DNA from 4 places in the Paenarthrobacter sp. AMU7 genome. Region 1 is predicted to be linked to each of the others. Evidence: riboswitches for the same ligand, from Rfam matches in the RefSeq annotation. Region 1 holds a riboswitch; each other region holds the start of a gene.

Region 1 (7,637 bases):
ATGCCGTGGAGCAGCGGATCGCGAGCCTCGAAGGCGGCTTGGGCGCCCTCCTGCTGAGCTCCGGCCAGGCTGCGGAGACCTTCGCCATCCTCAACATCGCGGAGGCCGGCGACCACATCGTGGCCAGCCCCAGCCTGTATGGCGGTACGTACAACCTGCTGGCGCACACCCTGAAGAAGTTCGGCATCTCGGTGACCTTCGTGGAGGACCCGGACAACCTGGAGCAGTGGCGTGATGCCGTCCAGCCGAACACCAAACTGTTCTTCGGCGAGGTTGTTTCCAACCCGCGCCAGGACGTACTGGACATCGAGGGCGTCGCCCGCACCGCCCACGAGGCCGGTGTGCCACTCATCGTCGACAACACACTGTCCACTCCCTACCTCATCCGTCCCATCGAGTGGGGCGCCGATATCGTGGTCCACTCCGCCACCAAGTACCTCGGTGGCCACGGTTCCGCCATCGCCGGCGTGATCGTGGACTCAGGCAACTTCGACTTCGGCAAGGACCCGGAGCGCTTCCCGGGTTTCAACACCCCGGACCCCAGCTACAACGGTTTGGTCTACGCCCGGGATCTTGGCAAGGATGGGGCGCTCGGCGCCAACCTCTCCTACGTCCTGAAGGCACGCGTCCAGCTTCTCCGCGACCTCGGTTCCGCTGTGTCCCCGTTCAACGCTTTCCTGATTGCCCAGGGGCTGGAGACGCTGAGCCTGCGCGTCGAGCGTCACGTAGCCAACGCCACCAAAGTGGCCGAGTGGCTGGAAGCCCACGACGACGTCGAATCGGTTGCCTACGCGGGTCTGCCGTCCAGTCCGTGGTACGACCGTGGCCGGAAGTATGGTCCGCAAGGCACCGGCGCCATTGTTGCGTTCAACATCAAAGGTGGCGTTGAAGCGGGCAAGCGCTTCGTGGACGGACTGGAACTGCACTCGCATGTGGCCAACATCGGCGATGTCCGCTCGCTGGTCATTCACCCGGCGTCCACTACGCACAGCCAGCTGACAATTGAACAGCAGCTGGCGGCCGGTGTTAACCCCGGCCTGGTTCGCTTGTCCGTGGGAATTGAGCACGTGGATGACATCATCGCCGACCTCGAAGCCGGATTCCGGGCCGCCAAGGGAGCCTGATTCCGGACCTGGACGATACGGCGCGACCACGCCCGCCACCTTCCTGGGAGGCCGCCCGGACCGACGATTATTCGCCGGGCGGCGTTCCGGAGTGCTGCTTCGTGAACGAAAACGCCCTAAAGCGTCACACTGATGTCACATTCTTCGCCATACCCGCCCTGTATTTCCTAGACTCTTCGTATAGGTCATGAGTGCCAGCGCGTAGCCCCGGCTTGCTGGCCGGCAACCCTCCTCCGCGGTGGGGTGCCCCGGGTGAAGACCTGGCCTGTTCGCACCCAAGGCGACGGGCAAGCGCGAGTTTAAGGTGTCAAAGGAATGACCATCACTGCTGCAGCCCTTCCAAAATCCGGAGAAGAAGACGGAACCGTCAAGTACGCCGCCATTGGGCCGCTGGACCTTGAAGCCGGTGGATTCCTTCCCGACGTCGTCCTCGCTTATGAGACCTGGGGGCAGCTGAACGCCGATGCCTCCAATGCCGTGCTCATCCAGCATGCCCTCACGGGCAGCACACACGTAGCCCGGGGAGCTACGGACGAAGAAGGATGGTGGGAGCAGTTGGTAGGCCCCGGTGCCACCATCGACACCACCAGGTTCTTTGTCATCTCCATCAACATCGTGGGTGGCTGCTACGGCAGCACTGGACCGTCCTCGGAGGCGCCGGACGGCCGTCCTTGGGGCTCCCGGTTCCCCTTGGTCACCCTGCGCGACAGCACCGAGGCGGAGGCGCGCCTGGCCGAAGCCCTGGGAATCGAGGCCTGGCATGCCGTGCTGGGCGGTTCCATGGGTGGCGCCCGTGCGTTGGAGTGGGCAGTGACCTTCCCAGAGCGGGTGAAACGCTGTGCCGTGATATCCGTGGGTGCCTACAGCACGGCCGAGCAGATCGCCTTTGCGCAGGCCCAAACCCTGGCCATCCGTCAGGACCCGAATTTCAACAACGGCGACTACTACGGTGGCACTGCCCCTGAACACGGGCTCGCCTTGGCCCGGCGCATCGCCCACATCACCTACCGCTCCGCAGTGGAGTTGGACTTCCGCTTTGGCCGTGAAGCCCAGCACCTGGAGACACCTCTTGCCGCTGCGGTCCTGGGGGAGCGCGGCCGCTATCAGGTCGAGAGCTACCTGGACCACCAGGGAACAAAGCTTGTCCGACGATTTGACGCCAACAGCTACATCGCCCTCACCGAAGCCCTGATGTCCCACGACGTCGCACGCGGCCGTGGATCGCTGGAGGCAGCATTGTCGCGTACCACTGCGGAGTTCTTCGTTGCGGCGGTGGACAGCGACAGGTTGTATTTCCCGGCGCAATCCCGGGAATTGGCGGCAGCCTTGCCGGGTGATGTTCCGGTTCATATCATTGAGGCGCCGATCGGCCACGACGGGTTCCTGACGGAAATCGGCCAGCTCTCAGCACAGCTCCGCGGAGCCTTCTTCGCCTAAGTTGAGTGGCCGTTGCCGGACAGTTGAGTAGCGGCTGCAGGACGCCGGGTTGGCCGCCAGGCTAGCCGTTCATGATGTCGCCGCGCTGCTTCATGTAGTCCTCCATGGCGATCTCCCCGTTGCTGAACTTTGCGTCCAGCTCTGCCAGCTTGCGGGCGCGGTAGCCTTGCGGCTCCGATCCGTTGGTGGCCGGGAAAGGCGTGGGGGAGGAAGTGTTCGACGGCGGCCCGGGCTGCGGCGCGTCATCCACAGGGCGGATGACGGTCGGTTCAGACGGATAGCCGGGGTAGTTCTGCGGCGGGTAATTCTGTGCAGGGTAACCGGGGCCGGGCAGGTTCTGCTGCGGGGGATAACCGGGGCTGCGGAAGGTTCCGTTCTGGATCCGGCGCGCGCGGGATCGGTTGTACATGCGGATTCCGAGCGGAATCAGCCACGAGCAGACGATGATCCAGAAGATCAGATTGTTCACAGTGCAGGCCTCCTAGGTCGTATCCCAGCTTAGCCCGGTCGCACGGCGTGAACTCCGGCGCCTGCAGCGAGGACTTCAGAGGAGGCGGGCCTCCATGCCCAGGAACTGCCCATAGCGTTCCACTTCGGCGTCGAGGGCCATCTGTTCGGGAGGGCTTGTGGGCCGGTTCATGCGGACATCCAGGTGGCAGGCTCCGCCGGAGAACCCATGGCGCCACCATCCGGCCAACCTGCCATCCATCAGGACCACGTGCATGGGCCCGTTGTCTTCGGGGAAGTACGGTGCTGTCCCACCCAGATAGTGCCGGGACTGCGAATAGCCCATGACGTATTCGTCGTAGCACTGGATGAGGTCGATGCGGGGGAGTCCTGCGTCAGGCAGACGCGAAGGGCCCCCGGGGTTGGTGAGCTCGACGGCATCTTCCGGGGCCAGGTAAAACTCCAGGCCGTCCATGGCGAGTGATGCCAGGGCGCCCGGCGATAGCTTGCCAGCCACGTGGATGCCCAGCTTTACGTCCTTCATGGTCAGCCCGGACCACGCGGCGCAGTCCTTGATGGTGGCGGGTCCGCGGCTGCCGAAGTATCGGAGAACCAGCGTGCCCAGGGCCTCTTCACGGTCCTCCCCGGTCAACGGCGTACGGACGAAACCCGGCACACGCTCCTCGAAGAGGGCATACGTCTGTTTCAGGGCGCCCCCGGACGAGCGCACGGGGGAACCGCTCACGAGGATGCGACTGACCTCGGCGTGCATGAGGTGGTAGATAAACCCCAGGCCCTTGCTGGGTAAGCCGGCCTGTCCCAGGACTTCAGCCAGCTCTTCGCGCGTCTTGTGGGCCCCGTCGGCGACTGCTGAGGCCAGGATCCGGCCACTGAGTGCGGACGTTTTTTCATCCACCCCTGTTTGGCGGTACATGCCTTTGTTTCCCTGATGCAGCCGGTCCGCGGAGAGTCCCATCAGCCAGCCGAGGTCGTCCCGGTGCACAAAATGCCACGTGGGCCGCAGGATGTGCGTCCGCAGGATGGTTCCATCGGCAACGGCTTGTTCCACATCGGAGGATGTGGAAGCGGATGTCCTTTGTGCAAGGGTCCACCGCGCATACGGAAATTCCTGGGACTGGACTGCCAACAGGTTGCGGACCACGTCTCCGGCGGTCCCGGACAAAGGAGCCCGCAGTTGCTGCCGTCGCAGTCGCAGGCGCCGGACCCTCTCCGCGAAGAGGTCCGCCTTATCCGCCACTGTGGCCACCCGAAAGTCCGGCCCCATGAAACCCTGCTGGCACCATCACCTGAACGTCGCCCTAGCTCCGCGGCAGCAAGGTGCCGCTGGGGCCGAAGACAGGACCCGGCGTCGGACGCTTTGGCGTGATGCCGTCACCGGAGGACTGGTGCCGGAGCCTTCGGATAACCCACGGGACAAAGTACTCGCGCGCCCAGACGAGATCCGAGGAGCGGGCCTCACGCCAGGTCCGCGGAGGCAGCGGCTTGGGCATCAGTGGTTCAAGGGTGTGCTGGACGTTGAGGGAGTCCAGGACCATCATGGCGATGGTGTGGTGTCCCAGGGGCGAGAAGTGCAGGCGGTCTGCATCCCACATTTGGTGATCTGCCAGCTGCCGCAAAGACCACATGTCCGCTATCACGGCGTCGTGGCGTGCAGCCACTGTCCTGAGGTTCTCGTTGTAGATGGCCACTTTTCCACGGATGCGCCCCAGCACCGAGGCGGCGGTGTCGGGGCCGTTGAAAAGCACCACGGTGGCGCCGCCGGAACCCAGCTCGCCAACCGCGGCATCGAGTTTTTCGGCCAGCAGGTCGGGGTCGCCGCCGGGCCGGATGAGGTCGTTGCCGCCGGCTGAAATGGACACGAGGTCAGGCTGCAGCTCGAGGCAGGGCCCCACTTGTTCATCGATGATCTGCTGGAGCAGCCGGCCCCGGATGGCGAGGTTGGCGTAGGCGAAGTCGTCCTGGCCACGGCCCAGTTCCTCGGCAACCCGGTCCGCCCAGCCGCGGTGGCCGCCGGGGTTCATCGGCTCGGGATCGCCGATCCCTTCGGTGAACGAGTCACCCAGTGCCACGTAACGGCTCCACGGGTGTCTCTGAACAGGATCGTCGGGTTTCAACAAATGGTTGTTCTCACTCACGTTCATATCCTGCCCCCTGACGGCAAACCTACGCCACCGTAGGTTGTTACTGGCGGGTAACTGCAAGAATGGATCCATGACTGAAGCCCCCGCCTTCCCCGCGCCCGTTGTCCTGTGGTCCCACGAAGAAGCTGAGCGTGCCGGCAAACCCCTCCTGGTCCTGCTGCATGGCTACGGCTCCAACGAGGACGATCTCTTCAGCCTGGCCGGACTGCTCCCTGACGGATTTGTGGTGGCGGCCCTCCGGGCTCCGATGCCCATGGGACCTGGCTTCACGTGGTTCCCGCTCACGGCCTCCATCGACTACTCCTTGGATGCCGTGAAACTGGCGGCCGAGTACGCCCTTGAGTGGCTGGACACGGTCAAGGCCAATCACTCTTCGGTCACCCTGCTCGGCTTCTCCATGGGTATGGCCATGGCGACCACCATGGTCCGCTACCGTCCCGCGGACTTTGCCGCCGTCGTCGGGCTTTCAGGCTTTGTGATCGACGCCGATGGCGACGCCGCGTTCAAGGACGACGAGCTGGACGGATCGATGCCGATGTTCTGGGGCCGTGACCAGCAGGATCCTGTCATTGCGCCGGATAAGATCGACTACACCATGGGCTGGGTCCGCAAGCACGTGGACCTGACCAAGGTCCTGTACACGGGCATGTGGCACGGCATCAACCAGCAGGAAATCGGGCACGTAGGGGAGTTCCTTACCCACAAGGTCCTCGCCCCCTAAGGGGCGTTGTTTCAGGCGGCGGCGATCCGCACGGTCTGGCCGTTGACCGTCACAGTGTCCCCAACGTGGAGTTGGCGGCCGCGGCGGTCGTCGATCTCGCCGTTGACCTTGACCAAGCCGTTCTTGATGAGCTCAGCGGCCTCAACTCCGTCCTCCACAAGGTTGGCAAGCTTCAGCAGCTGGCCCAGGCGGATCATGTCGTCGCGGATGGTGATGTCTTCGATTTCCGGAGTGCTCATACAGCAATGATGCCTGAAGTAGTGTGGTGACGGTGCCGCAGCCTTCTCCCCGTCCCGTCCTCCCGCTCGCCGTTGGCCTTCCTGTCGCAGTAGCAACAGGGCTGGTCATCCCGCTCCAGGGAAGGATCAACGGGGCCCTCGGCGCCACGCTCGACGACGGCATCGCCGCAGCTGTGGTGAGCTTCACCACTGGCCTTCTGCTGATAACGGCCATTTCACTGGCAACGCCCAAGGGCAGGGCAGGCCTCCAACGCATCATCCCTGCAGTCCGGAACCGAAGTTTTCCGCGCTTCTACGTCATGGCCGGGGCCATCGGTGCGCTGTTCGTTTTTGCCCAGTCGTTCACGGTCGCGCTGTTGGGTGTAGCGCTGTTTACCGTCGCCGCCGTGACGGGACAGACCCTCAGCGGTCTGCTCGTGGACCGCATGGGCATTGGCCCGGGCGGTAAACGCTCCATCACAGGCGTCCGCGTCATCGGCAGTGTCCTGACCGTAGCCGCCGTCGCCTGGGCGGTTTCACCCCGCTTCGGCGGCGACGCCGACATTGCCTCGCTGGTGCTGCCGGTCCTCCTGCCGCTGGCGGCCGGATTCTTCATGAGCTTCCAGCAGGCCATGAACGGAACGGCCACCGTCCACTACGGAACACCCATCGCAGCCACCTTGGTCAACTTCATTGCGGGGTCGGCCATTCTCTGGATCGCCTGGCTTATCAAGCTGGCCGTCGCCGGACCCGGCAACCCGCTTCCCTCCGAGTGGTGGTACTACCTCGGCGGTCCCATGGGCTGCCTGTTCATCGGTTTGGCAGCGCTCTTGGTCCGCAGCCTGGGCGTGCTGATCACGGGCTTGGGCATGATCGCCGGCCAGTTGGTGGGGTCGTTGGTGCTCGACGTCGTGATCCCCAGTCCCGGTGCGGTAGTCGCCTTGCCCACGGTGCTGGGCACGATTCTCACGCTGGCCGCGATCATCGTGGCCACGCTGCCGTGGCCCAAAGGCTCCTTTGCACGGAGGGGCCCTGCCAAAGGCCGGTAGGGTAGAAGGCAGGTAGATTCAAGTATCTTGAGTACTTGTCCATACCTTCCCCAGCACCCCGCCGGACAACCTCGTCCGGGATCCGGGGCCACCACCGCGGACCGCACCCAGCGGCCCTGTAGAACAAATGGAGTTACCCATGGCAGCAAAATCCGTCCTTGACCAGGTCATTTCCCTCTCCAAGCGGAGGGGCTTTGTCTTCCAGGCCGGTGAAATCTATGGTGGCTCGCGTTCCGCCTGGGATTACGGTCCCCTCGGTGCTGAACTGAAGGAAAACATCAAGCGCCAGTGGTGGCAGAGCATGGTCCGCGGCCGCGAGGACGTTGTCGGCCTGGATTCATCCGTCATCCTTCCCCGCCAGGTATGGGAAGCATCCGGCCACGTGGAGGTCTTCTCCGACCCCCTGGTGGAGTGCCTTTCCTGCCATAAGCGCTACCGCGCAGACCACCTCGAAGAAGAGTACGAGGAAAAGAAGGGCC
Region 2 (7,637 bases), 2.4 Mb from region 1:
GATTCGAACACCCACACCACCCCGGATCCCCGCTATGTGGCGATGCTGGATCGCTTCGGAATCATCGCTACGGAACAATTGACGTGCGGATTCCACGTGCACACCTCTGTCGAATCCCCTGAGGAAGGCGTGGTGGTGCTGGACCATATCCGGGACAAACTTGCCGTGCTCACCGCCCTCACCGCCAACTCACCCTATTGGCGCGGCCTTCCCACCGGGTTCGACAGCTACCGCACCCAGGCATGGAACCGCTGGCCCACTTCTGGACCGTCCGGCGTGTTCGGATCACTCACTGCCTACCGACGCATCGTGAATCGGCTGTTGGAAACAGGCGTGATCCTGGATGAGGGCATGATTTACTTCGACGCCCGCATCTCCCGGAACCACCCCACCGTGGAGGTCCGCGTAGCCGACGTCTGCCTGCGCGCCGAGGACGCCGCGTTGATTGCGGTACTGGTGCGGGCTTTGGTGGAGACCGCTTCCTTGGAAATGCTCGACGGCGTTGAGCCCACCGCGGTGCCCACGGCACTCCTGCGGATGGCGAGTTGGCAGGCCAGCAATGCGGGGTTGCGTGGAGATCTCCTGGACTTCGGTGATTTCCGGCCCCAGCCGGCGGCGGACGTCGTCTGGGCGCTGGTGGATTATGTGAGCCCAGTGCTGGATGACCAAGGCGAATTGGAGCTGGTCAAAGCGGGGATCTCAGACCTGTTGGAGCGGGGGAACGGCGCGGACGAGCAACGGGAAGCGGCGGTGCGTTACAACAACAGGCAGCGCGGCAGCCAGAACCAGCCGGGCAGTCCACCCACCAGCGCAGCCCTGGCCGCCGTCGTCGGGCATGCAGCGAAGGTGACGGTTCGCGGAACCTCCGCCGACGCGCACAAGGAGCCCGCGCCGATGCTGACCCGGGTCAGGAGGCCTTAGGATTGGCCGGCCGGTTCTTCCCACGCCATTAAGTAGGCGCCAGTGAGACCCTCCACCAAGTAGAAGCAGAACGGCGGGATGTCCTTTTTGGCTACCAGAATGGCGCCGTAGATAGGCGCGCTGACCGAAGCTGTGACGCCGATCCAGCGTTTTGTGGGTAAGGAAAGAAGACTCCCACCCAAGGCGGCCAACGCCACCACGTGCAACCCGGAATACGCCAGGAAGGGCGCGTTGGATCCCCGGCGATAGGCAAAACCTTCGAGGTCTGAAGCCCGCCGGGCGAGGCTGGAGACGAAGAATGGGGCGCCGGCGAGCAACGCGGCGGCGGCAGCGTAAGCCCACTTCTTCGCTTTCCCACGCGTTGCGCCGGTGTCCGGGACGGAGTGCGTACCCGGTACGGCGTCCTTTCCCGGAACGGCGCGGGCAAAGGCAGCGAATCCAACCGGCACGGCGACGGTCCCCACTGCGGTTAGGTGCTGGCCCACGATCCAGCCGCGCCGTCCGGAGGTCAGCATGCGCAGGCGTTCGGCATCGTCCGGTGTGATGTAGACGCGTGAGACCGGCGAGATTCCCACGAACCACACCACCGTGCCGGCAACGATGACCGCTCCGGCACGGCGATAGGGATGAATCCCGCTCATGGCAGCAAGGTTAGACCTGTTTGAGGGCCTTCTCCAGATCCAGGATGAGATCGTCCACGTCTTCCAGTCCTACCGACAAGCGGACCACACCGTCGGTGAGTCCGATCGCGGCCCGGCCCTCAGGCCCCATGGCCCGGTGGGTGGTGGTGGCGGGGTGGGTGATGAGGGATTTGGAATCGCCCAGGTTGTTGGAGATGTCAATGACGCGGAGGCCATCGAGCAAGGCGAAGGCGGCCTCTTTGGCTGAGCGCCCGGCCGAAGGAGACAGCTCGAAGGTCAGCACAGTGCCGCCGGCCTTCATCTGCTTCGCGGCAAGCTCGTACTGCGGGTGGGACGTGAGCAGCGGGTACTTGACCCAGCTGATGGCAGGCTGCTGCTCGAGCCACTCCGCGATCTTCAAAGCGGATGCCGAGCTGTGGTTCACCCGCAGTCCGATGGTCTCCAAACCCTTGGTCAGCACCCAGGCGTTGAACGCGGAAAGGGAAGGGCCGGTATGGCGCATGAGTTGCTTGACGGGACCATCGATGAACTCTTTGGTGCCCAGGATCGCGCCGCCGAGGACACGGCCTTGGCCATCAATGTGCTTGGTGCCGGAGTACACGATGACGTCCGCGCCCAGATCACCGCAGCGCTGCAGGAGGGGAGTGGCGAAGACATTGTCCACCACGACAGTCGCCCCGGCAGCATGCGCCAGTTCGCTGACGGCGGCGATGTCCACGATCTCCTGCATCGGGTTGGAGGGCGACTCAAAGAACACGGCGGTGGTCGGTTCCGAGAGGGCTTCGCGCCACTGCTCCAGATCCGGGCCGTCAACGAACACCGTCTCCACACCCCAGCGGGGCAGGATCTCGTTGAGGATCACGAAGCAGGAGCCGAACAGCGAGCGCGCGGCCACCACGCGGTCGCCGGCAGCCAGCAAGGCACCCAAAGCGGTGAAGACCGCGGACATGCCGGAGGCTGTCGCAAAGCACGCCTCGGTTCCTTCGAGCAGCCGCAGCCGCTCCTGGAACGTGGCGACGGACGGGTTGCCGTAGCGGGAGTAAACGAAGCGTTCGTCCTCGCCGGTAAAGGCACGTTCGGCAGCGGCAGCCGATTCGTAGACAAAGCCGGAGTTCAGGAAAACGGGCTCGGACGTTTCCTGGAAATTGGTGCGGTCAAGGCCACCGCGAACGGCCTGGGTGTCAGGGCTCCAGCCGGCGGCGTCGGGATTGAAAGTCACTTACTCGGTCCCCAGATTCGTAGGCAGGCCACGGTTCTTCCAGCCGTTTACGGTGCGCTCACCGTAGCGGTCCGGTTCGCCTTCGAAGCCCTCAAGGACGTTGTACGCCGTGAAGCCGGCCTGTGTTGCGGCAATGGCAGCGGAGATGGAGCGCTGGCCGGAACGGCAGATGAACACGAGCTCCACGGCGTCATCCTCGGGTGCCTGCTGCTGCAGGTCCTCGATAAAGCGGGAGTTCGGGATACCGCCAGCCAGGTTCCACTGGATGAACAGGGGATCGTTCTCGGTGGCTTTGGTGTCCGGGATGCCGATGTGGGCCCACTCGGCCTCGGTGCGCACATCCACCAGGATCGCGCCTTCTTCGAGCTTGGCCCACGCGTCCTGTGGGGTCAGGTCACCTGCGTAGCTCATGCGTGGCCCTCGAACGCTTCTTCATCGTCGTAATTCTCAAGTTGGTCCACTGCGTTGGCGACGGCGGCATCAGCATTGGCGATCGCCGCAGGCAGCACAATGGCTTGGGCCACGATGACGTCCGTGCCGTTGAAGGTGGCTGCCGGGCTGCCATGGAGCACATAGCCTTCGGCGAGGGAGTTGTGGATACGCTCGCAGAAATCGCGGTTATCCGGGCCTGTAATCAGGCGGTAGGAGAGTTTTTCTTCAGTGGGTTCAGGCATTGCTGGTGCTCCTCAGTCACGCTTGCAGTTCGAGTTGTCGATACGCCGAGTAGTCACCTGAGGCACCCCGCCGGAGAGAGGGTTGCCGACCAGCAAGTCAGGGCTTTGCGCTGGTACTCATTACTCAAGAAAAACGTAACATCCACGGGCGTCGGGCTGCACTTGCGGGCGGCTGCACCGTCGTCATGTTGCGTAATCGGAGGCTGATCCACTATCGGTCCTTGAGCTCCCGCACTGCCGCGCCGACAGTGGGGTAGAAGTGGTCCGGCGTAAAACGGGCCGCCGTGCCGAGGCGGATCAACTTGTCCTTCACGGGCCCTTTGAGCTCGGCAAACACCAGATCCACTCCTTTTCTGGCCAACCATTCGTCCAGGGTTACCAAGTCATCCAAAGCTGTGGTGTCGATCCCGGTGATCGGTTCGGCGGCAAGGATGATGTGGGTGACGGGCTCCGCGGACTCGTCCGGGGCCTCGTCGAGTTGCTCCCTCACGAAGCTCGCCAGGACCTGTCCGTTGCCGAAGAACAGGGGTGCATCAAACCGGAGGATCAAGAGCCCGGGGATGCGCTTGCCCTCGGGGTGGCGTTCAAGGTCGTGATACCCGGGAAGGCCTTCCTCTGCGCCGAGTTCGGTTCTGTACGGATCCCATGCCCTGCGGACAAAGTCCAGGAGTGCCAAGGCGATGGCCACCACGATTCCCTGGAGGACACCCACCGTCAGCACTCCCAGGAACGCAGCCAGCATCACCACGGACTCGCTGCGGCTCAGCCCCAGGAGCCGCCTGACGCCGGCAGGATCTGCGAGGGCAATGGCCGCGGCGATGACGACGGCGGCCAGGGTTGCCGACGGCAGGTACTCGGTTACTCCCGGAGCCAGCAGCATAAAGGCCAGTACCAGCACGGAGCCCACCACGCCTGTCATCTGGGATTTTGCGCCTGCATCCACGGCTACCGGTGTCCTGGAGGTACTGCCTGAAATGGGGAACCCACCCAAGAGGCCTGTAGCGGCATTGGCTGCTCCAAGCGCTGCCATCTCCCTGTTTCCGGAGACCTTCTTCCCTTCCTTGGCTGCCAATGTTTGAGACAACACGCCAGTGTCAGCGAAAGCCATGAGCGCGATGCCCGCGGCGGCGGGGAGCAGCATCAGGGCGTCGGCCCAGCCAATACCCCCGAGTGCGGGCATGGGCAGGCCCTGCGGCAGGACCCCGGTGACCTTCACGTCGTCGTTGAGCCCGAAGACCGCCGTCGCCACGCACGAGCCAACCACCGCCAACAGGACGCCGGGTACCTTCCACTTCAGGAGCCGGGGGATCCAGATGAGCGCCAGCGACCCCACTCCCAACAACAGCGCGGTGATGTTGACCTCGCCGCCAAGTAACCCGGTAGTGACCTTCGCGAGCTTTTGCCAGACGTCGCCGTCGGCCTCAATACCCAGAAACGCCGGGAGTTGCGAAAGGGCCACCAACAGTGCGATTCCGTTGAGGTACCCGAGCCGGATGGGTTTGGACAGCAGGCCCGTGATGGCTCCCAGTTTCAGTGCCGAGCCCGCAAGCATGAGCGCCCCGATCAACACGGCCAGCAAGCCGGCCAGCGCCACGGATTTTTCGCTGCTTCCCGCTGCCAGCGGCACAATGGCCGCGGCGATCATAGGGGCCAGGGCAGAGTCGGGTCCCAGGACCAGAATGCGGGAGGGCCCCACCACCGCATAAACCAGCAGCGGGACCACTGTTGCGTAAAGCCCGGTGACCGGGGGAAGCCCTGCTGCCTGTGCATAGGCCATCCCGGCGGGCACCAGCAAAGCAAACAGCGCAGCGCCCGCAACGAGATCGTGCCGCAGCCATTCACGCTTGTAGCCCTTGAGGGCCCAGGCGCTGGACAGCCGCTCCTTGGCGGAGGGGCGGGAGGTTGCTGCACTCATACAGCGATCATTCCCGACCCCTACTGATTGTGGAACACGACATACGCCTTATGTGGAAAATACGGACCGTCTCCGGCCGCGTTCAAATGTGACGCCCCGGGAGCATAATTGACCCAGTACGTCCTCCTGTAACTTCGCATGAAATCAGGTCGCGGTGAACGGACAGAGCAGTTCTACACTCAAGCCCATGCTGCATTTTGGATGGTTTGTGGGCCATGGATTCGGTGTCCAGGGGTGGGGGACGCCCGGCTACGGCCTGGGTTACGACTGGAAGAAGCCAGCCCTGTACCAGGACGCAGTCCGGGCGTTCGAACAATCCGGGTTGGACCTCTTCATCATCGAGGATTCCCTCACCGTGCCGGACACGTATGGCGGATCGGCCGAAGTGTCCCTGGCTCATGCCTCCTTTGCGCCGAAACACGATCCGCTGGCGCTGGTCCCTTACCTGCTCTCCGCCACCGAGCACCTGGGAATCGTGCCGACCGTCAGCGCCTCGTTCTACCCGCCCTTCACGGCCGCCCGGCTTTTGGCAACGTTGCAGCACTTCTCAGAGGGCCAGTTGGGCTGGAACGTCGTCACGTCCGGCAGCGACCTCGCCGCCCAGAACTACGGGTTGGATCAACAGATTGAACACGACCTTAGGTATGAAAAAGCGGAGGAATTCGTCGACGTCGTCAGGCGGCTCTGGCGGAGCTGGGAACCGGGCGCGGTCCTTGAGGACGTGTCCGCAGGGGTGTTTGCCGACCACAAAAAGGTGCACCCGATCAATCACCAGGGTGACTTCTTCAAGGTCCGCGGTCCACTGAACACGGCGCCGTTGCCGGAGGAACCCGTGCTGGTCCAGGCTGGTGCGTCTCCCCGGGGCAAGGCGTTCGCCGGTGGTCATGCTGATGTGGCCATTGCGTTGGCCCGTGGTGTTGACGGAATGAAGTCCTACCGTGACTCGATTCGCGCGGAGGCCGCCAAAGCCGGCAGGAACCCCGACGACGTCAAGGTGCTTTTTGTCCTGAAGCCCACAGTGGTTGGTTCTGCTGCCGAAGCCGAGGAGTTGCGTGCCCAGCGTCGTGAGCTCACCCAGCGCGATATCGACAGCCAGCTCAACTCCATCTCCTACCTCTCGGTGATCGACTTCAAGCAGTTCGACCTGGACGCACCCCTCCCGGAGCTGAGCACCAACAGCAACCAGGGGACGTTGGAACACTTCGCCAAGGCGGCGCCTCCCGGGTCCACGCTGCGCGAGATCCTGCAGGCCAGGAGCGGTGGGGCGGGGGATTCGATCATCGGCACGGTGGGGGAGATTGCCGACTATCTTGAGTCGACCGGCTCCGAGGTGGGTGGTGACGGGTTCCTCTTCTCCGGCTTCGTGGACCCGGTGACAGTGCACGGTGTCCTGGATAAGCTCACCCCTGAACTGCGGCGGCGGGGCCTGTTGAGGAAGAGTTACGGCAACGGCGGGTTCCGGCAGAATCTCCTGGACTTCTGATGGTGTCTTCCGAACCGCCGACCTTGGTTATTGGAACGGCTCCGGTGCGTGCTGCCGACGTAGCACTGGCCGCCTCCAACCCTGCGTTTCACGTGGAACTCAACCACGATGCGTTGTCTTTGATCGGTCGCTCCCGCGACGTACTGGAACGCACTGCCGCCTCCGGGCAGCGGGTTTACGGACTCAATACGTTGCTCGGGTCCGGTCGGGACACCGCTGTGGAAGAGAAGTCGCTCCTGGCCTATCAGGTCCAGGTGGTCAGGTATCACAACAGCGGAGTGGGCTCGTATCTGGACCGTCCCGCTGCCCGCGCAGTGATCCTGGCCCGACTTGTCGGTTTCAGCCGCGGCGGTTCCGGTGTGCGGCCCGAAACAGCAAACTTCTATGCAGGACTCCTCAACCGCGGCGTCCTGCCCGCCATCCCGCGCGAAGGGTCGGTGGGATCGTCGGACCTCACCCAGCTGGCCGCCGTCGCCGCCGTCGCCATCGGTGAGGGCGAAGCCTTCAACGCCGACGGCACCTTGGTTCCAGGAGCCAAAGCGCTCGCCGATGCCGGCCTTCAACCCCTCGTCCTCGCGCCCGGCGAGGCGCTTGCCTTGGTGAGCGCCAACGCGTATTCCGTCGGCGCCGGGACCCTGGCGTTGCTGCAATTGCAGCAGCTGGCCCGGCTGGCCGACGTCGCGCTTTCCCTCTCGCTGGAGACCATCGCAAGGTACGACGGCGGCGGGAACCTCAGCCCGTTTTCGCCGGCCATCCAGGCGGCCAAGGCTGTAAACGGCCAGGG
Region 3 (7,637 bases), 470 kb from region 1:
GGGAGCTCCATAGAGTGCCGCCGCTTTGGATCCAGCCGTAAGGCGAACGTCATGCCAAGCCCACTCGCCGGCAGCGGGATCGTGTGGATCCAGGCCACTGTGGGTTACCGAGGTAGCGGCCATGTCCTGAATCAGCGTTCCGCCGTACAGCACGTTCAACAACTGGTGGCCGCGGCAGACACCCAGCAGCGGCAGGCCGGCGTCGATGGTTGCCCGGGCAACATCCACGTCCAAATGGTCCTGCTCCTGGTTCACGTCGTACAGCGAATCCTCGGGATCCTGGCCGTACAAGCGGGGATCAATGTCGCCGCCTCCCGGCAGCAGCACGCCGTCGAGCATCTGCATTTCGGCAGCCAGGCGGCCGGCGCTGTCTGCCGACACCGGCGTCAGCAGCACCGGCTGCGCACCGGCCTCGCGCAACAAATCCACGATGAAGGTGAAAAGTCGATTGGCTTCGCCCACCCGGGCATCGGGGGTGTCCGAACTGCTAAGACGGATCGGAACACCGATACGCGGACGGGCAACTTCTGAACTCTTCATGTTTCATGATGCACTGGACAGCCGCCCGGGGCGCAAACGCCCGCGTCACGGTCCGTCGATACTACGCTGAAACCATGAATCGCACCGGAGCCCTGAACCCGAGCCCGCGGACACTCGACATAGAAAGCGTGGTCCAGTTCCGCCATCTGGTAACCGCAGGAGCCGGGACCATGAATGGCTGGCACGCGCAGTCGCTGGACCTGCGTGGCCACGCACGGGAGCTCAAGTCCATGGATGCCCAAGGCGCGATCTTTCTGGGGTGCACCTTCGACGACGGCGTGGAAGAGAGCCTGCGTCGCCGTGGCGCGCTGATCTTTCCCAAGCTTCACGGCGTACCGTTCGATCCCTACCGGAACAGCCTCTACACGGCAGGGGAGCTCTACCAGAACATCTCCGCCACTGAGTACGAGTCAACCCTCGACGCCCTGGTCTACCAGTGGAGTATCCTCCCCGGGCAGCGGGGAAGCCTGGACGCCACCCTGGCCGCGGCCCTGCACGACCACGCAATCGGCGATGCCCTGGACGAACTCCTGGACCACGGGGCACTTTCCGGGACCCAAGTGGTGGGTGTCATGGGTGGACACGCCGCCCAGCGCGGCAGCAGCGACTTCGCCGACGCCGCCCGGTTGGGCCGGCTGCTCGCCCAATCAGGATTTGCCGTCGCCACCGGCGGGGGACCCGGGGCCATGGAGGCGGCCAACCTGGGTGCCTACTTGAGTGGAACGTCCGACGCCGATGCTGAGGCCGCGCTGGAAAGCCTCGCCGGAGTGCCGGGGTTCAGACCCTCGGTGACGGCTTGGGCACGGCAAGCAGCCGCCGTCGTCGAACGTCATCCGGAAGGCACACCGACCCTGGGGATTCCCACCTGGTTCTACGGCCACGAGCCTCCCAACCTGTTCGCCACACATGTTGCCAAGTACTTCGCCAATGCCGTCAGGGAAGCCATCCTGCTGGAGCTGTGCACCGGCGGGATCGTCTTCCTTCCGGGCGCCGCTGGAACGGTGCAGGAGATCTTCCAGGACGCCTGCGAGAACTACTACGGAGCGCCCGAAACCATCAGCCCCATGGTGCTGGTGGGACGTGAACACTGGGAACGGACACTCCCGGCCTGGCCCATGCTGCAGAGCCTGGCCGCGGGAAGACCCATGGAGGAGAAGATCTTCCTGGTGGACACCGTGGAAGAAGCGCTCGCAGTGGTGGCCGGCCAGGCGTAAGGCGCGGCTAGAAGTCCTTGCTGCAGGGACCCGAGCCGAGTTGGGCCAGGCCGGTCCTGTCGCCGGCAGCGTACTGGCGGACCCAGGACGCCTGGTCGAACATCAGTTGCCGGGGATCGTCCACGTGGTCAAGGCCCAGCAGGTGTCCCAGCTCATGCATGATCACCGCTACGCCGATCTCCTTGCCCTCGGAGGTGTCCACGATGCCGGCGAACTGCGGGGCGTCCAGGGACACCGTACCGGTGACATAGGCCTTGTAGCCGTCGCTCAGGCCAATCGAGGAGCTCCCTCCCAGGCCCACGGTTTGGCCGGTCAGGCGCGGCACCTGCTCCGGAGTGCTCCACGCAATCAGGACGGGCGCCCATCGGTCACCATATCTGGCGGGCTGGTATCCCTGCCTGTTGGTGGAGGGGACCTCGGAACTGGGGCCGTCGTAGACGAACTTCAATCCGGTGGCCACGCTGGCTTGGCGAATGGCCTCGTCCACCAGTGGTTGCCAGGACGGATCCCCGAGATCGGCGTTCACCACGTAGTGGATGGGCCTGCACGGGGAGTAGGCCAGGGGAGTGCCGTCCTCCTTGATGGCAAGGAACTTGTACGAGGTACTGGTCCGGTTCACCGGTGCCGGAGTTCCCAGTGGCGCATCGGCTTCTTCCAGGCCGGGCACAGGCTCTTGGCGCTGCCCGAACGGGACCAACCCGGGCCGGGGTGCCTGGCTTTGCGAGGCGGAGGAGCCGTACAGGAACCGCTGCAGGTCGCCGCTGAAATACGCCCCCGCGCACACCAGGCCGAGGATGCCCAGGAAGAACAGGATTGCGGCGATGCTGCTGTGCTTGACCGGCGGTGCCGGTGGCAGCGCGGCCCCGGGTCGGTAGGGGCCATTCGGAGGATCATGCGGGCGAAGGGGATCGGGGTCCTGCCACTGGGGCGACCCGTTAGGTTCCATGGAACCCCCTGACGTGGAGGCCGCGACGGGAGGTGGGGCGCCGCCGTCGACCGTAGCCGCCAGCATAAGTCCGGACAGGCCGGGAGTCCATGGCCCCCCGAACCGGCTGTTAGATGTCCTTGCGGCAGGGGGCCGAGGCAAGGAGGTGCAGTCCGGTCAGGTCGCCGGCCGCAAGGCCGTCAGGGGCGCCGATTTCCGGGTACATGAGTTGGACCGGGTCATCAACATGGTCCAGGCCCATGACGTGCCCCAACTCGTGCTTCATGACGGCGAGGACGTAGTCGGCGCCTTCGGGATCAGCAAGGAGTTCAGCGACCTGCGGGGTGTCCAGCTCCAGGCTGCCCGTGATGTAGCTTTTGGGTCCATTGTTCAGCGAGTACATGGTGCTGCCGCCCGTACCAATGACTTTGTCCGCCAACGCCGGTGCTGCCTCCGGAGTGGTCCACGAAATCAGCAGGGGCGCCCATCGGTCGCCGTACTTGGCCGGTTGGTATGGCTCCCGTCGGTCTACCGGCAACTCGTCGGTGGTCCCGTCGTTGACGAACTGGATTCCTGAAGCTGCGGAGACGTTCGCGATCGCTGCCTCCAGCAGTGCATCGGAACCTTCCGGCGCGGACCCTTCGTTCACCACGTAGTGCAGCGGGCGGCATGGCGAGTACCCCACCGGAGTGCCGTCGTCGTTGGTAGCCAGGAACTTATACGACTCGTTGGTAGTCTCCGGCACCTTCGGCGAGGCCAGCGGGGCGTCCGCCTCCTCAAATCCGGGCGGCGGGGCGTCTGCTGCACGTGCTGGCGCCGTCTGCTTCTGCCCGGGTGTCCCGTCGTGCGCGGCACCAGGGACGCTCACACCCGGGAAAAGGGCGGTGATCCGCGGGTCTCCATGCAGGAATCCGCTGACCAACACTGCCACCACAGCGGCAATTCCGGCCATGAGCACGCCACGGAGAATGTGCCAGGCCGTGCCGGTCCGCCGGTGCTTTGGCGCACGCGTTTCCCGCTCCGAGTCCACGGTTCTCCATTCCTCACGCCCTGGTCACGCGGGGCAGCGCGGAGGACGAACCAACATTACGGGCTGCGGGGGGAACCGTCCAAACTAGACGATGGTTGCCCCGAACACCAGGCCCAGCCCGTACGTGGCGGCAGCCGCTGCCAGGCCGATCGCGAGTTGGCGCAGCCCGCGGCTCAGCGGCGAGGTCCCGGACAGCAAGCCCACGACGGCGCCGGTCGCCAAGAGCGCGATGCCCACCAGCACACCGGCCACCATCAAGGCGGCAAAGCCCGTCATGCCGAAGATGAAGGGCAGGATGGGAACGATGGCACCGGACGCGAAGAAGCAGAAGCTGGACATCGCTGCGCCCCATGCCGAACCGACGGATTCGTGCTCGTCGGTGGGAGGTTTCTCGGGCTGCAAGGAGAGGCTGGGATCGCAGTCGCAGCTGAACAGGCCCATGCGCTCTGCGGCGCGATGCTCAGCGGCCTCGCGCGTCATGCCGCGGGCAAGGTAGACCAGTACCAATTCGTTGTGTTCGATGTCCAACGACGGTGCTGCCGTGAGGGTGGCTTGGGTGGGCAGCGTCGCGTTGAGCAGTTCCCGCTGGGAGCGGACCGAGACGTACTCGCCGGCGCCCATGGACAGTGCGCCCGCCAAAAGACCTGCCACACCGCTCATCAGCACCACCGGACTGGGTACGCCGGTGGCGGCCATGCCCATGACCAGCGAAAGGTTGCTCACCAGGCCGTCGTTGGCGCCGAAGACCGCGGCACGGAAGGTCCCGGAGAGCCGGTTCCGACCACGGGTAGCCAGGCCCCTGACCACCTCTTCGTGGATCTGTTCGTCAGCCACCATGGCGGGTGTTGCCGCGGGTTCGGAGCCGTAGGGGGAGCGGCCTTCTGCGCGTTGGGCCAGGGCCAGTACAAAGACCGACCCGAAGTTGCGGGCCAGGAATCCCAGGAACTGGCTGCGGGCTGACGCGGCCTTGGGCATTCCGGCGTGCTCACCCAGGAGCTTGAGCCAGTGGGCCTCGTGCCGGCCTTCGGCCTCGGCCAGGGCCAGCAGGATTTGGCGTTCTTCGCCGTCGCGCCTCTGGGCGAGTTCGCGGTAGACCGCGGCCTCGGCGCGCTCGTCGGCGAGGTACTGACGCCACCGGCGGATGTCGGCGTGCGAGGGCGCCGCGGGTTGCGTTCCGACGTTCTCGATGGCTGCCGATTCCGGGGTGGGGTCCGGAGCTGGGCTCGACGAACCGGGGGATTCCTGGTGCTGTTGCACTTTCTCTCCTGTGCTGGGTGGGGTAGTTGCGGCCCCATTGCACGCCCCACTGTACCGCTTATCTGCGCGGTTTTTTGGCTGGTATTCCTCACTTGGAATGTTCGGCGCACCGTAATTTCCGGCCGTCCTTGACCCCCGACTTAGCCGGTGCTCAGATGGAAGGACAGGGGCGGGGGCCCACCCCGCGCACGTTCAACAGGGCTTGAGCGGCCCACGAGACGGAGGTTGCACCATGAACACCACCGAATCACACGCCAACTACCCGGAACGGACCACCATTGAGTCAGATCCGGCCTATGACTACGCCGAGGACCAGGAAGTGGACGAGGCCTGGGTGGAAGAAGTGGACGCCCCCGAGGACGACGAACGTGTGGTCCCCATCGACGAGACCGAGGAATTCCGCGAAGCAGACGAGGAAATCTAGGCGGGCTCCTCGTGGCTGAGTGTGTAGTGAAGCTGCACGCCGGCGCGTTTGCCGGCCGCCGCAACAGTCACGGTTAGGGTTCTCGACGCATCACACCAAAGGGTCGGCCGGACCGCTCGGGCCAACGCCTGCGCGATCAGGTGCGGTTGGGGATGTCCGAACCGCATGGTTCCGGCCTTGGCAGTGATGGTCACCGTGCCCAGGAAGAGGTCGACGGCGGGAATCACCGCGACTGTGTGGGTGGCTGTTGTTGCCGGGGTACTGGTAGCCGGGGTGGTATCGCCTTGGTACGGCAAGGGACTGCTCCTTGGGGGAGTGCTCTTGCCCGCTCGGTTGTCTCTGGTCCGGGACGGGCCGCTTCCTCATCCGAACCACCCGTGAACATGGGGTTGGTGTGTGGCCAGTCGGAGCTTGGCACCACATCTCTTGAAGCTGGGACCACCTTACCGCACGGCTGTCCAGCAAGTTGGGGCGCCCTCTTCCCGGGGACAAAACAACGGCGGCGCCACCCCGGAAAGGGGAGGCGCCGCCGTCGAATTTTGCTCTGTTGCTTGCAGCGCTACTTGTGGCTGCTGACCGGGTGGGCCTCAGGCGGGAGTTCCTCAGAGACGGCACCGGCAACGCGCTTGTCCCAGGCCTCGCGGACTGCGGGATCAGTGGGCGGGGTGAGCAGTGAAATCACTACGTAGGCGATGAACGAAGCGGCGAGACCGTAGTAGATCGGTTCGTTGGCGTAGACGCCGTCCGCGCTCGGAATGACACCCAGGGCGAAGAGGATCAGCAGGGTCAGCGTCAGCACCGATCCAACTGCCATGGACCATGCAGCAGCGATGCCCGTGCCGCGCTTCCACACCAAACCGCCCAGAATTGCGACCAGGAGGCCACCCACCAGGATGTCGTAGGCGATGGTGAGGGCAATCACCACGTCCTGAGCCGCCATGGAAATCAGTACTGCCACGATGCCGAGTCCAAGAACCCAGTAGCGGTTGGCTTTGACGTCGTGCTCGGGGTTTTCGCTGTCATCGGTGTTGATGTTCTTGCCGAACCAGCTGGCCACGAACGGGACAACGTCCGCACGTGCCACCGTGGCTGCGGCGATCAGGGCGCCGGAAGCGGTGGACATCATGGCCGCAACAGCCGCGGCCATGACCAGGCCGCCGATGCCGACAGGCAGGATGTGGGTTGCCACCTCGGCGTAAACAACGTCCTTGCCGAGGTTGGTGACATCGATGTCCGGCAGTGCCACCCGGGCGGCCAAGCCGATCAGGGCGCCGGCGATGCCGTAGAGGATGCAGTAGACGCCGGCCGTGGCGCCGCCCCAACGGGCAACGGCGGGGGTCTTGGCAGTGAAGACGCGCTGCCAGATGTCCTGACCGATCAGGAGGCCCAGTGTGTAGACCACGAAGTACGTGATGATGGTCTGGGCGCCGATGCCATCGATCTGGAAGAAGGTGTCATCGAGGCGCTCACGGATGCCGTCCATGCCGCCGGCAGCGTTCAGGACGAACGGGAGCATCAGGAAGAAGATACCGACGGTCTTGATGATGAACTGAACCTGGTCGGCCAGCGTGATGGACCACATGCCGCCAATGGTGGAGTAAACCAGGACGATCGCGCCGCCAACGGCGATGGCAAGCCAGCGTTCCCAGTCGAAGAGCACCACGAAGATGGTGGCGTAGGCGCCGGTGGAAGTAGCGCAGAGCATGAGCGTGTACGCCAGCATGACGATGCCGGAGGTCTGCGTGGCCCTGCTGCCGTAGCGAAGGCTCAGCATCTGGGAGACCGTGTAGATCTTCAGGCGCTGGATGGTACCGGCGAACAGGAGGCTGAGCAGCAGAACGCCTGCGCCGATGGCCACTACCAGCCACATGCCGGAGATGCCGAACTTGTAGCCGAGGCCGACGCCGCCCACGGTGGAAGCGCCACCGAGGACCACAGCGGCCATGGTGCCGGTGTAAAGGAACGGTCCCAGGCGGCGGCCAGCCACCAGGAAGTCGCTGTTGTTCTTGGTGCGGGACTTGCCCCACCAGCCGAATGCCAGCATGGCGAGCAGGTACACCACCACGATTGCGATGTTTATAGCCGAAGATTCCATGAGCGGTCCTTGGAGCTGATGCACGGAGGTTGGGGTTTTCGACGATACTCCTGCGAAGCGTCGAAGTCTCTGTGCTGATGGTTGGAGATTGGGGAAGGGTGTTGTGTGCCTCACAGACAACACTTGTTGCCTATGAGGATATGTTGTGATCG
Region 4 (7,637 bases), 1.3 Mb from region 1:
GCTTGATGGAGTGAATCCTGTCCAGAATCGAGTTCTTAAGGTTCTCCGGGGCTGACTCGGTGCACGACCGTTTGACCATGGTACGGATGAGGCACTCGAGGTCATACTGCTCGGAGCACTCCTCACAGGTGTCCAGGTGCTGCTTGATCTCAGTGAGGTCCTCGCGGGTCAACGCGCCGTCGAGGTATTCGTAGATCCGCTGCATTCGCGTATCGTCGCAATCGCCCAATCCCTGGCAGTCGCTCATTTCTCTTTCTCCTGATTGTTGCTTCCGGCCGCGGCCTGGTCTTCGGTGTGGGCCCTGAAGCCCCGTTCGGTGGCGTAGTCCGCCAGCATGTCCCGCAGCATCTTCCTGCCGCGGTGCAACCGTGACATGACCGTGCCGATGGGAGTGTTCATAATTTCAGATATCTGCTTGTACGCGTAGCCCTCGACGTCCGCGAAGTAGACAGCCAGCCGGAATTCCTCCGGGATGGATTGCAATGCGTTCTTGACGTCGGAGTCCGGCAAGTGGTCCAGCGCCTCAGTTTCCGCGGACCTCAACCCCGCAGAAGTATGCGACTCAGCCTTGGCCAACTGCCAGTCCTCGATCGTGTCCGAGTTGGACTGCAGCGGCTCACGCTGCCGCTTCCGGTAGAGGTTGATATAGGTGTTGGTCAGGATGCGGTACAGCCACGCTTTGAGGTTGGTCCCTGGCTTGTACTGGTGGAAAGCCGAAAATGCCTTGGTATAGGCCTCCTGAACCAGATCCTCCGCATCCGAAGGGTTTCGTGCCATCCTCATGGCTGCCGAATACAACTGGTCCACATACTGCATGGCGTCGCGCTCGAAACGCGCACGCCGCTGCTCGGGAGTCTCCGAAGCGACATCGACGTCGGGTGCGGCCACTGCGTCTTCCGCGCCGGCCGCCTGGTACATGGCCGCTGCGGCCGGTTCCGTGGTGCTCATCGTTGCCAAGTCTACTGTCAGCTGCGGGGAATCCGGCTGTGTGCCGTACCCGCGCTCCGGTAGAACCACACGGTCCTTAACCAAAGTCAAAAAATCAACTCCGTTCACCAAGGCGGCAACACCGTGCCGCAGTCCGGTCTCCACCGCACCACTAGTTCACAACGGCCGCCGGTGGGTAAATATTCCGCAAAGGTGCAAGACTAGAGCAGACTGCACCCCTTGAACACAAGACCCATTGACATAGTGTGGCAAGCCATCCAGGAGGCAAGACATGTCTGTTATCCGTTTTCTCGCGCGGCCCATGCTCGCGTCCAGCTTCGTCGTCGCAGGCCTTGACAAGCTCAGGAACGCAGACGATACCGCCAAGCAGCTCTCGCCCGTCCTTCGACGGGCCTCGGAATCGCTGCCCTTCAAAGCCGATGAGAAGACCCTCGCGCGCGTCCTTGGAGGCGCCCAGTTGGGGGCCGGCGCATTGCTCGGGCTTGGGAAGCTCACCCGTTTTGCCGCAACGGTGCTGGCTGTCACATCGGCGTTGAACTCCTACGTCGAATGGCGATCAGCGGATATCAGCACCAAGGAAGGGCGGAGCGCACGCAAGGCCCAGTTGCTGAAGAATATTTCCCTGACAGGCGGGGTCCTTCTTGCCTCGGTTGATACCGAGGGACGCCCCAGCATTGCCTGGCGCGCGGAGCACTTGGCTGCCGACGCCAAAAAGGTGACGGGCAAGCAGATCAAGCGGGCAGACAAAGCAGTACGCAAGGCCGTAGACAACGCAGTTGGAGCATAAGGAAGCATGACGGGGACCACCGCCGCAAATACCGGACCAAGCAAAGCCGCTGCGCTGCCTCTCTGGCCGGCGCCCTACGCCAAAGGGCCCGTGGATGCCACGGTGACGGTACCTGGTTCAAAGTCGTTGACCAACCGGTTCCTGGTGTTGGCGGCTTTGGCGGATGGTCCCTCACGGCTGCGGGCTCCGCTGCATTCCCGTGATTCCGCACTCATGATCCAGGCTTTGCGGCAGTTGGGGGCCACGGTCACGGAGGTTCCCGGCGACGGCGACTACGGCCCTGACCTTGAGATCACCCCGATGGATCCCGCCGCCCCAAGCGCCGGGACAGCCATTGACTGCGGCCTCGCCGGCACGGTCATGCGGTTCGTACCTCCGCTGGCGGCCCTGCGCAAGGGAACTACCGTCTTCGACGGCGACCCCCACGCCCGCAACAGGCCGATGGGCACCATCATCGAGGCGTTGACCGCCCTCGGCGTTTCCGTGGCAGCCGAAGGCGGCAGGACGCCGTCGGCCCTTCCCTTCATGGTGGACGGCACCGGCGAAGTCCGGGGCGGCCACTTAGTGATCGATGCCAGCGCGTCATCGCAGTTTGTGTCCGCCCTGCTGTTGGTCGGCGCCCGTTTTACCGATGGCCTCCACTTGGAGCACGTCGGCAAGCCTGTACCCAGCCTGGACCACATCACCATGACCGTGGAGGTCCTCCGCAGCGTGGGCGTCACCGTGGATGACTCCGTACCCAACCACTGGCGGGTCTCCCCCGGGCCCATCCACGCCTTTGACCAGAGGATCGAGCAGGACCTTTCCAACGCCGGCCCCTTCCTGGCCGCAGCCTTGGCAACACAGGGCACAGTACGGGTCACCAATTGGCCGGAAGGCACCACCCAGGTTGGCGATATGTGGCGGACCATCCTGGCCACCATGGGAGCCAGCGTCACTATGGAGGACGGAACCCTCTCCGTGACCGGCGGACCGGTCATCAAGGGCGCCGACTTCGACGAAACCAGCGAACTCGCGCCCACCGTTGCCGCCTTGTGCGCTCTGGCTGCCGGCCCCTCGCGGTTGACGGGGATTGCCCATCTCCGTGGCCATGAAACGGACCGGCTTGCGGCACTCGTTGCTGAAATCAACTCCCTGGGCGGTGACGCCGAAGAGACCGCCGATGGCCTCATCATCCGCCCCGCGGCTCTGCACGCCGGAGTGGTCCACAGCTATGCCGACCACCGCATGGCCACTGCCGGCGCCATCCTGGGCCTCGCCGTGGAAGGCGTCCAAGTGGAAGACATCGCCACCACGTCCAAGACCATGCCGGAGTTCCCGGAAATCTGGGCCCGAATGGTGGGGACCATCTCCAGCACGGATGGGGCACAAAACTGACCATGGGCCGCGATGCACGCTCCTGGGACGAATCCGACGTCCGGATCCGACCCAACAAAAAAGGGTCCAGGCCACGGACCAAGGACAGGCCCAGCCATGACGACGCCGTTATCGGGCGGATCATCACCGTTGACCGCGGACGGTACAGGGCGATTGTGGACGAGGATTCCGCGAACGCACGCGTCGTCATCGCTGCGCGCGCCCGCGAACTGCGGCGTAACCCGGTAGTACCCGGGGACTTCGTCGCTTTAGTGGGGGACGTCTCCGGTTCGCCGGACACGCTGGCGCGGCTGGTCCGGGTGGAAGAACGACGAACCCTCCTGCGACGCAGCGCGGACGACACCGACCCCATCGAACGCGTAGTGGTGGCCAACGCCCACCAGTTGGTCATTGTTGTTGCAGCCGCCAACCCTGAACCGCGCACCGGATTCATCGACCGCGCCTTGGTGGCAGCCTACGACGCCGGCATTGAGCCGTTGCTGCTCATCACCAAGGCGGACGTCAAGGATCCGGCAGAATTGCTTGCCAACTACCTCAGCCTGGACTTCCCCGTCATCATCAGCCGCACGGCGGACTCCGAAGCAGGCGGCATCGACGCCCGCTCCGATGACGGCCTGTCCGCACGGTTGGACCGCGACGCCGTAGCCCAGTTGCGCTCCCACCTCGGCGGCAAGGTCACCGTGATGCTCGGCCACTCGGGCGTGGGCAAGTCCACCATGGTCAATGCGCTGACAGGGGCGGAGAGGGCCACCGGCGGCGTTAACGCCGTGACAGGCCGTGGCCGGCATACGTCCTCCTCCGCTTTGGCCCTGAAACTCGCCGACGCCCCGGCCGGCAGTTGGATCATCGATACCCCGGGCATCCGGTCCTTTGGCCTGGCCCATGTGGACCCTGACCGGATTCTGCATTCCTTCCCGGATCTTGAACCAGGAACCGAAGCCTGTGAGCGGGGATGCAAGCACGACGCCACGGCCATCAACTGCGGCCTGGATCCGTGGGTGAACAACGGCCATGCAGGACCTTCAGGAGCAGCACGGTTGGCCTCGTTGCGCCGGTTGCTCGGTGCCGACCCCCGGATGGAAGCAAAAGAGACCAAGGAACTGGGCACCGTCAACTGATCGTTGCGGCTTCACGTCCCCGCTGCAGCGAACGTTTCAGGATAGTTTGGTGGCATGACCCATCCCGTTTCCACCTACAACGATGACCTGCGCCTTGCCCACGTCCTCGCTGACTCAGTCGATGCCCAGACCATGGACCGCTTCAAGGCCCTGGACCTGAAGATCGAAACCAAGCCAGACCTCACACCTGTCACTGACGCCGACAAAGCAGCGGAGGAAGCCATCCGGGGTCAGCTCTCCCGGTCCCGCCCCCGGGATGCTGTCCTTGGCGAGGAGTTTGGCAGCAGCGGACACGGCTCACGGCGTTGGATCATTGATCCCATCGACGGGACCAAGAACTTTGTCCGGGGCGTACCGGTGTGGGCAACATTGATCGCATTGGTTGATGAGGGTGAACCCGTGGTTGGCGTCGTCAGTGCACCCGCCTTGGGAAAACGCTGGTGGGCTGCCAAGGACATGGGCGCCTACATGGGCCGGTCCCTTGCCGCGGCCACCCGTTTGAAGGTCTCCAACGTTTCCCGCCTGTCCGATGCCTCCTTGTCCTACTCAAGCCTGTCCGGGTGGAAGGACCGCGGAAACCTGGATGAGTTCCTGGGGCTCACAGAGGATGTATGGCGAACCCGGGCCTACGGCGATTTTTGGTCATACTGCCTGGTGGCCGAGGGTGCAGTGGACATCGCGTGCGAGCCTGAGCTGAACCTGTACGACATGGCAGCCCTCGTCCCGATCGTTACGGAGGCCGGTGGCCGTTTCACCTCCCTGGAAGGCGACGACGGTCCGTTCGGCGGCAACGCGCTGGCCACCAACTCCATCCTTCACTCGGAAGTCCTCAAGCGGCTCAACCCGGGCCTGGACGACCTGCTCTAGGCAGGTTCGTTTCAGGGCACGCACGCTGCTTTTCACCGAATATTCGAAGGCGGAAGCCTCCTTTTGGAGGCGTCCGCCGTTTTTTCTTCGCCAGATCGGCGATTTACAACCCGGCGTAACAAAGTGCTTAACAAAGCGAAGCGACTTTGGAGGGGCCACTGGAGGTGCCCTAACCTTTTTTACAGGTCACGAGTGCCAGCGCTAAACCCCGGTTTGCTGGCCGGCAACCCTCCATTCGCGGCGGGGTGCCCCGGGTGACGACCCGGCCGGTCCGGAACGGATGCGGCAAGCGCGGATCCCCCTCCGGGGATCCCTCTTGAGTGAGGTCCCATGAGCACAGTTACGTTCGACTCAAACATCATCCCGGCTTTCGCCGGTGAAACCCCGTCTCAGGCAGCTCCCGCTGCACGGCCACTCGCCGCCGTCACTGGCGCTGAGCTGCAGGCACCGCTGATCCAGGGCGGCCACGTCCGCTATGCGAATCTGGACTACGGCGCATCGGCTCCGGCCCTGACCATCGTCTCGGCCTACCTCAACGAGGTCCTTCCTTACTACGCCAGCGTTCACCGCGGCGCGGGCTTTGCGTCCCAGATCAGCACCTCGGTCTATGAGAATTCGCGCAGTATTGTCCGTGAGTTCGTCGGCGGGCGTCCCGACGATTCCGTGATTTTCACGCGAAACACCACAGACTCCCTGAATCTCCTGGCAGGCTGCCTTCCGCAGATTGACGGCCGTTTCTCCGGGGAAGTCGTTTATCTGGACATCGAACACCACGCCAACCTTCTTCCTTGGCAGGGTGTCCCGCACCGCAGCGTCGTAGCGGCCTCCACGTTGACCGCCACGGTGGACAAGCTCCGCGATGAATTGGCCCAAGGCGGGGTCAGCCTGCTCGCCGTCACTGGCGCCTCCAACGTGACAGGTGAAATCCTGCCGATCGCAGAACTCGCTGCACTGGCGCACGAATACGGTGCCAGGATCGTCGTGGATGCCGCCCAATTGGCACCCCACCGCCGGATCAACATCACGGAGGACGACGTTGACTACGTGGTGTTCTCCGGTCACAAGCTGTATGCCCCCTTCGGCGCAGGCGTCGTAGTGGGCCGCCCGGACTGGCTCGACGCCGGGATCCCCCACCTGGCTGGTGGCGGCGCCGTCCGTGAAGCCCGCCTCGACTCGGTGAGCTGGGCAACGGGCCCTGCCCGCCACGAAGGCGGCTCCCCCAATGTCCTGGGTGCCGCAACCCTCGCCCGGGCCACCCAGGTCCTCGCCGGGCTGGACCAGGAGGCGTGGCACGCCCATGAAGCCGCCATCCGCAGGTACCTGGTGGATGGCTTGGAGGCCATCGACGGCGTGACCGTGCACCAGATCTTCACTGACTCAGATGACACCATCGGTGTGGTCAACTTCTCCGTGGAAGGATTCGACGCCGGACTGGTGGCGGCGTATCTGGCCGCCGAGCACGGAGTTGGCCTCCGGGATGGACGCTTCTGCGCCCACCCACTGCTCAAGCGACTCGGACTTCCCTCAGGCTCCTTGCGTGCCAGCTTTGGCGTCGGCTCCCGGTTGGAGGACGCCACGAGGCTGCTCGCAGGCATCGAGGGGCTTAAGCGCAACGGGTTGGGCTGGGACTATGTGGTGGACGAGGGCCGCTGGGTACCTGCCAACGACCACCGGACCTACCCGGAATGGGCGCCCAACACGCCCGGCACTGCAGGCGCTGCTCCTTGCACTGTTGACTAAACGCGCTTTACCGCGGCTGCGGTAAATTCGTAGGGTATCTTTTGGCGACCCTGTGAAGGAGTTTTTGGTGGCATTGCCCTCTCCGGCCGCCTCCAGCGGACGGCCCGGCGTTCCCGGACCCGCCGGACCGCATGGTCCCAAGCTCCACGCTGACCGTCGGAACGAGTTCGGCCAGAGCTTCCAGGACGGTGGCGAGCACTACGATCGAGTGCGGCCCGGTTATCCCCGGGAGTCCGTCGAATGGCTTGTTCCCCAGGGGGCCACGACTGCTGCGGATCTCGGAGCGGGTACTGGCAAGTTCACGGCCCTCCTCGTGGAGCGCGGACTGGACGTTGCCGCCGTCGACCCTTCCACCGACATGCTGGAGCAGCTGCGCAAGTCCCAGCCGCACGTCACCGCGCTGGAGGGAACAGCTGAAGCAACAGGACTGACGGACTCAGCATTCGACGTCGTCAGTGTTGCCCAGGCCTGGCATTGGTGCGACCCACTGGCCGCGAGCACCGAGATAGCCCGTATCCTCCGGCCGCACGGGACCTTGGGACTGGTCTGGAACCAGCTGGATACCGACGTGCCCTGGGTTCATCGGCTCTCGCGCATCATGCATGCCGGAGACGTCCACAAGCCAGGGTTCCGTCCACTGATCGGCCCGGAATTTTCCGGCGCGGAAAGCCACTTCACCCGCTGGTCGGATGCCTTGACGCCCGAAGACATCATGGAGCTGACCAAGTCGCGGAGCTATTATCTCCGCGCCAACGACGCCACCAGGGCGAAAGTCATGGGCAACCTGGAGTGGTACCTCT

The links. Region 1 has a riboswitch for S-adenosylmethionine ahead of ABQM86_RS07830 (homoserine O-acetyltransferase). Riboswitches for the same ligand answer to the same signal wherever they lie in the genome.
Region 2: another riboswitch for S-adenosylmethionine. It lies ahead of ABQM86_RS18855 (DUF1737 domain-containing protein); the one in region 1 lies ahead of ABQM86_RS07830 (homoserine O-acetyltransferase).
Region 3: another riboswitch for S-adenosylmethionine. It lies ahead of ABQM86_RS05855 (hypothetical protein); the one in region 1 lies ahead of ABQM86_RS07830 (homoserine O-acetyltransferase).
Region 4: another riboswitch for S-adenosylmethionine. It lies ahead of ABQM86_RS13695 (aminotransferase class V-fold PLP-dependent enzyme); the one in region 1 lies ahead of ABQM86_RS07830 (homoserine O-acetyltransferase).

Annotation. Positions count from the first base shown of each region.
Region 1 covers NZ_CP165735.1:1,713,308-1,720,944, forward strand. The annotation lists gene ABQM86_RS07825 (bifunctional o-acetylhomoserine/o-acetylserine sulfhydrylase) at 1-1,124, shown strand, start outside; SAM riboswitch class IV at 1,308-1,424, shown strand; gene ABQM86_RS07830 (homoserine O-acetyltransferase) at 1,440-2,561, shown strand; gene ABQM86_RS07835 (hypothetical protein) at 2,623-3,030, opposite strand; gene ABQM86_RS07840 (winged helix DNA-binding domain-containing protein) at 3,106-4,293, opposite strand; gene ABQM86_RS07845 (SGNH/GDSL hydrolase family protein) at 4,328-5,170, opposite strand; gene ABQM86_RS07850 (alpha/beta hydrolase) at 5,241-5,891, shown strand; gene ABQM86_RS07855 (RNA-binding S4 domain-containing protein) at 5,903-6,130, opposite strand; gene ABQM86_RS07860 (DMT family transporter) at 6,154-7,158, shown strand; gene ABQM86_RS07865 (glycine--tRNA ligase) at 7,298-7,637, shown strand, end outside.
Region 2 covers NZ_CP165735.1:4,101,621-4,109,257, reverse strand. The annotation lists gene ABQM86_RS18875 (glutamate--cysteine ligase) at 1-921, shown strand, start outside; gene ABQM86_RS18870 (hypothetical protein) at 918-1,562, opposite strand; gene ABQM86_RS18865 (O-succinylhomoserine sulfhydrylase) at 1,573-2,781, opposite strand; gene ABQM86_RS18860 (rhodanese-like domain-containing protein) at 2,782-3,192, opposite strand; gene ABQM86_RS18855 (DUF1737 domain-containing protein) at 3,189-3,455, opposite strand; SAM riboswitch class IV at 3,469-3,580, opposite strand; gene ABQM86_RS18850 (SulP family inorganic anion transporter) at 3,667-5,370, opposite strand; gene ABQM86_RS18845 (NtaA/DmoA family FMN-dependent monooxygenase) at 5,525-6,853, shown strand; gene ABQM86_RS18840 (aromatic amino acid ammonia-lyase) at 6,853-7,637, shown strand, end outside.
Region 3 covers NZ_CP165735.1:1,238,568-1,246,204, forward strand. The annotation lists gene ABQM86_RS05825 (gamma-glutamyl-gamma-aminobutyrate hydrolase family protein) at 1-540, opposite strand, end outside; gene ABQM86_RS05830 (LOG family protein) at 615-1,754, shown strand; gene ABQM86_RS05835 (matrixin family metalloprotease) at 1,762-2,700, opposite strand; gene ABQM86_RS05840 (matrixin family metalloprotease) at 2,810-3,709, opposite strand; gene ABQM86_RS05845 (VIT1/CCC1 transporter family protein) at 3,794-4,966, opposite strand; gene ABQM86_RS05850 (hypothetical protein) at 5,199-5,390, shown strand; gene ABQM86_RS05855 (hypothetical protein) at 5,387-5,686, opposite strand; SAM riboswitch class IV at 5,703-5,822, opposite strand; gene ABQM86_RS05860 (sodium:solute symporter) at 5,950-7,485, opposite strand.
Region 4 covers NZ_CP165735.1:2,968,100-2,975,736, forward strand. The annotation lists gene rsrA (mycothiol system anti-sigma-R factor) at 1-247, opposite strand, end outside; gene ABQM86_RS13670 (sigma-70 family RNA polymerase sigma factor) at 244-1,038, opposite strand; gene ABQM86_RS13675 (DoxX family membrane protein) at 1,220-1,735, shown strand; gene aroA (3-phosphoshikimate 1-carboxyvinyltransferase) at 1,742-3,112, shown strand; gene ABQM86_RS13685 (ribosome small subunit-dependent GTPase A) at 3,115-4,230, shown strand; gene hisN (histidinol-phosphatase) at 4,285-5,097, shown strand; SAM riboswitch class IV at 5,282-5,395, shown strand; gene ABQM86_RS13695 (aminotransferase class V-fold PLP-dependent enzyme) at 5,428-6,837, shown strand; gene ABQM86_RS13700 (class I SAM-dependent methyltransferase) at 6,911-7,637, shown strand, end outside.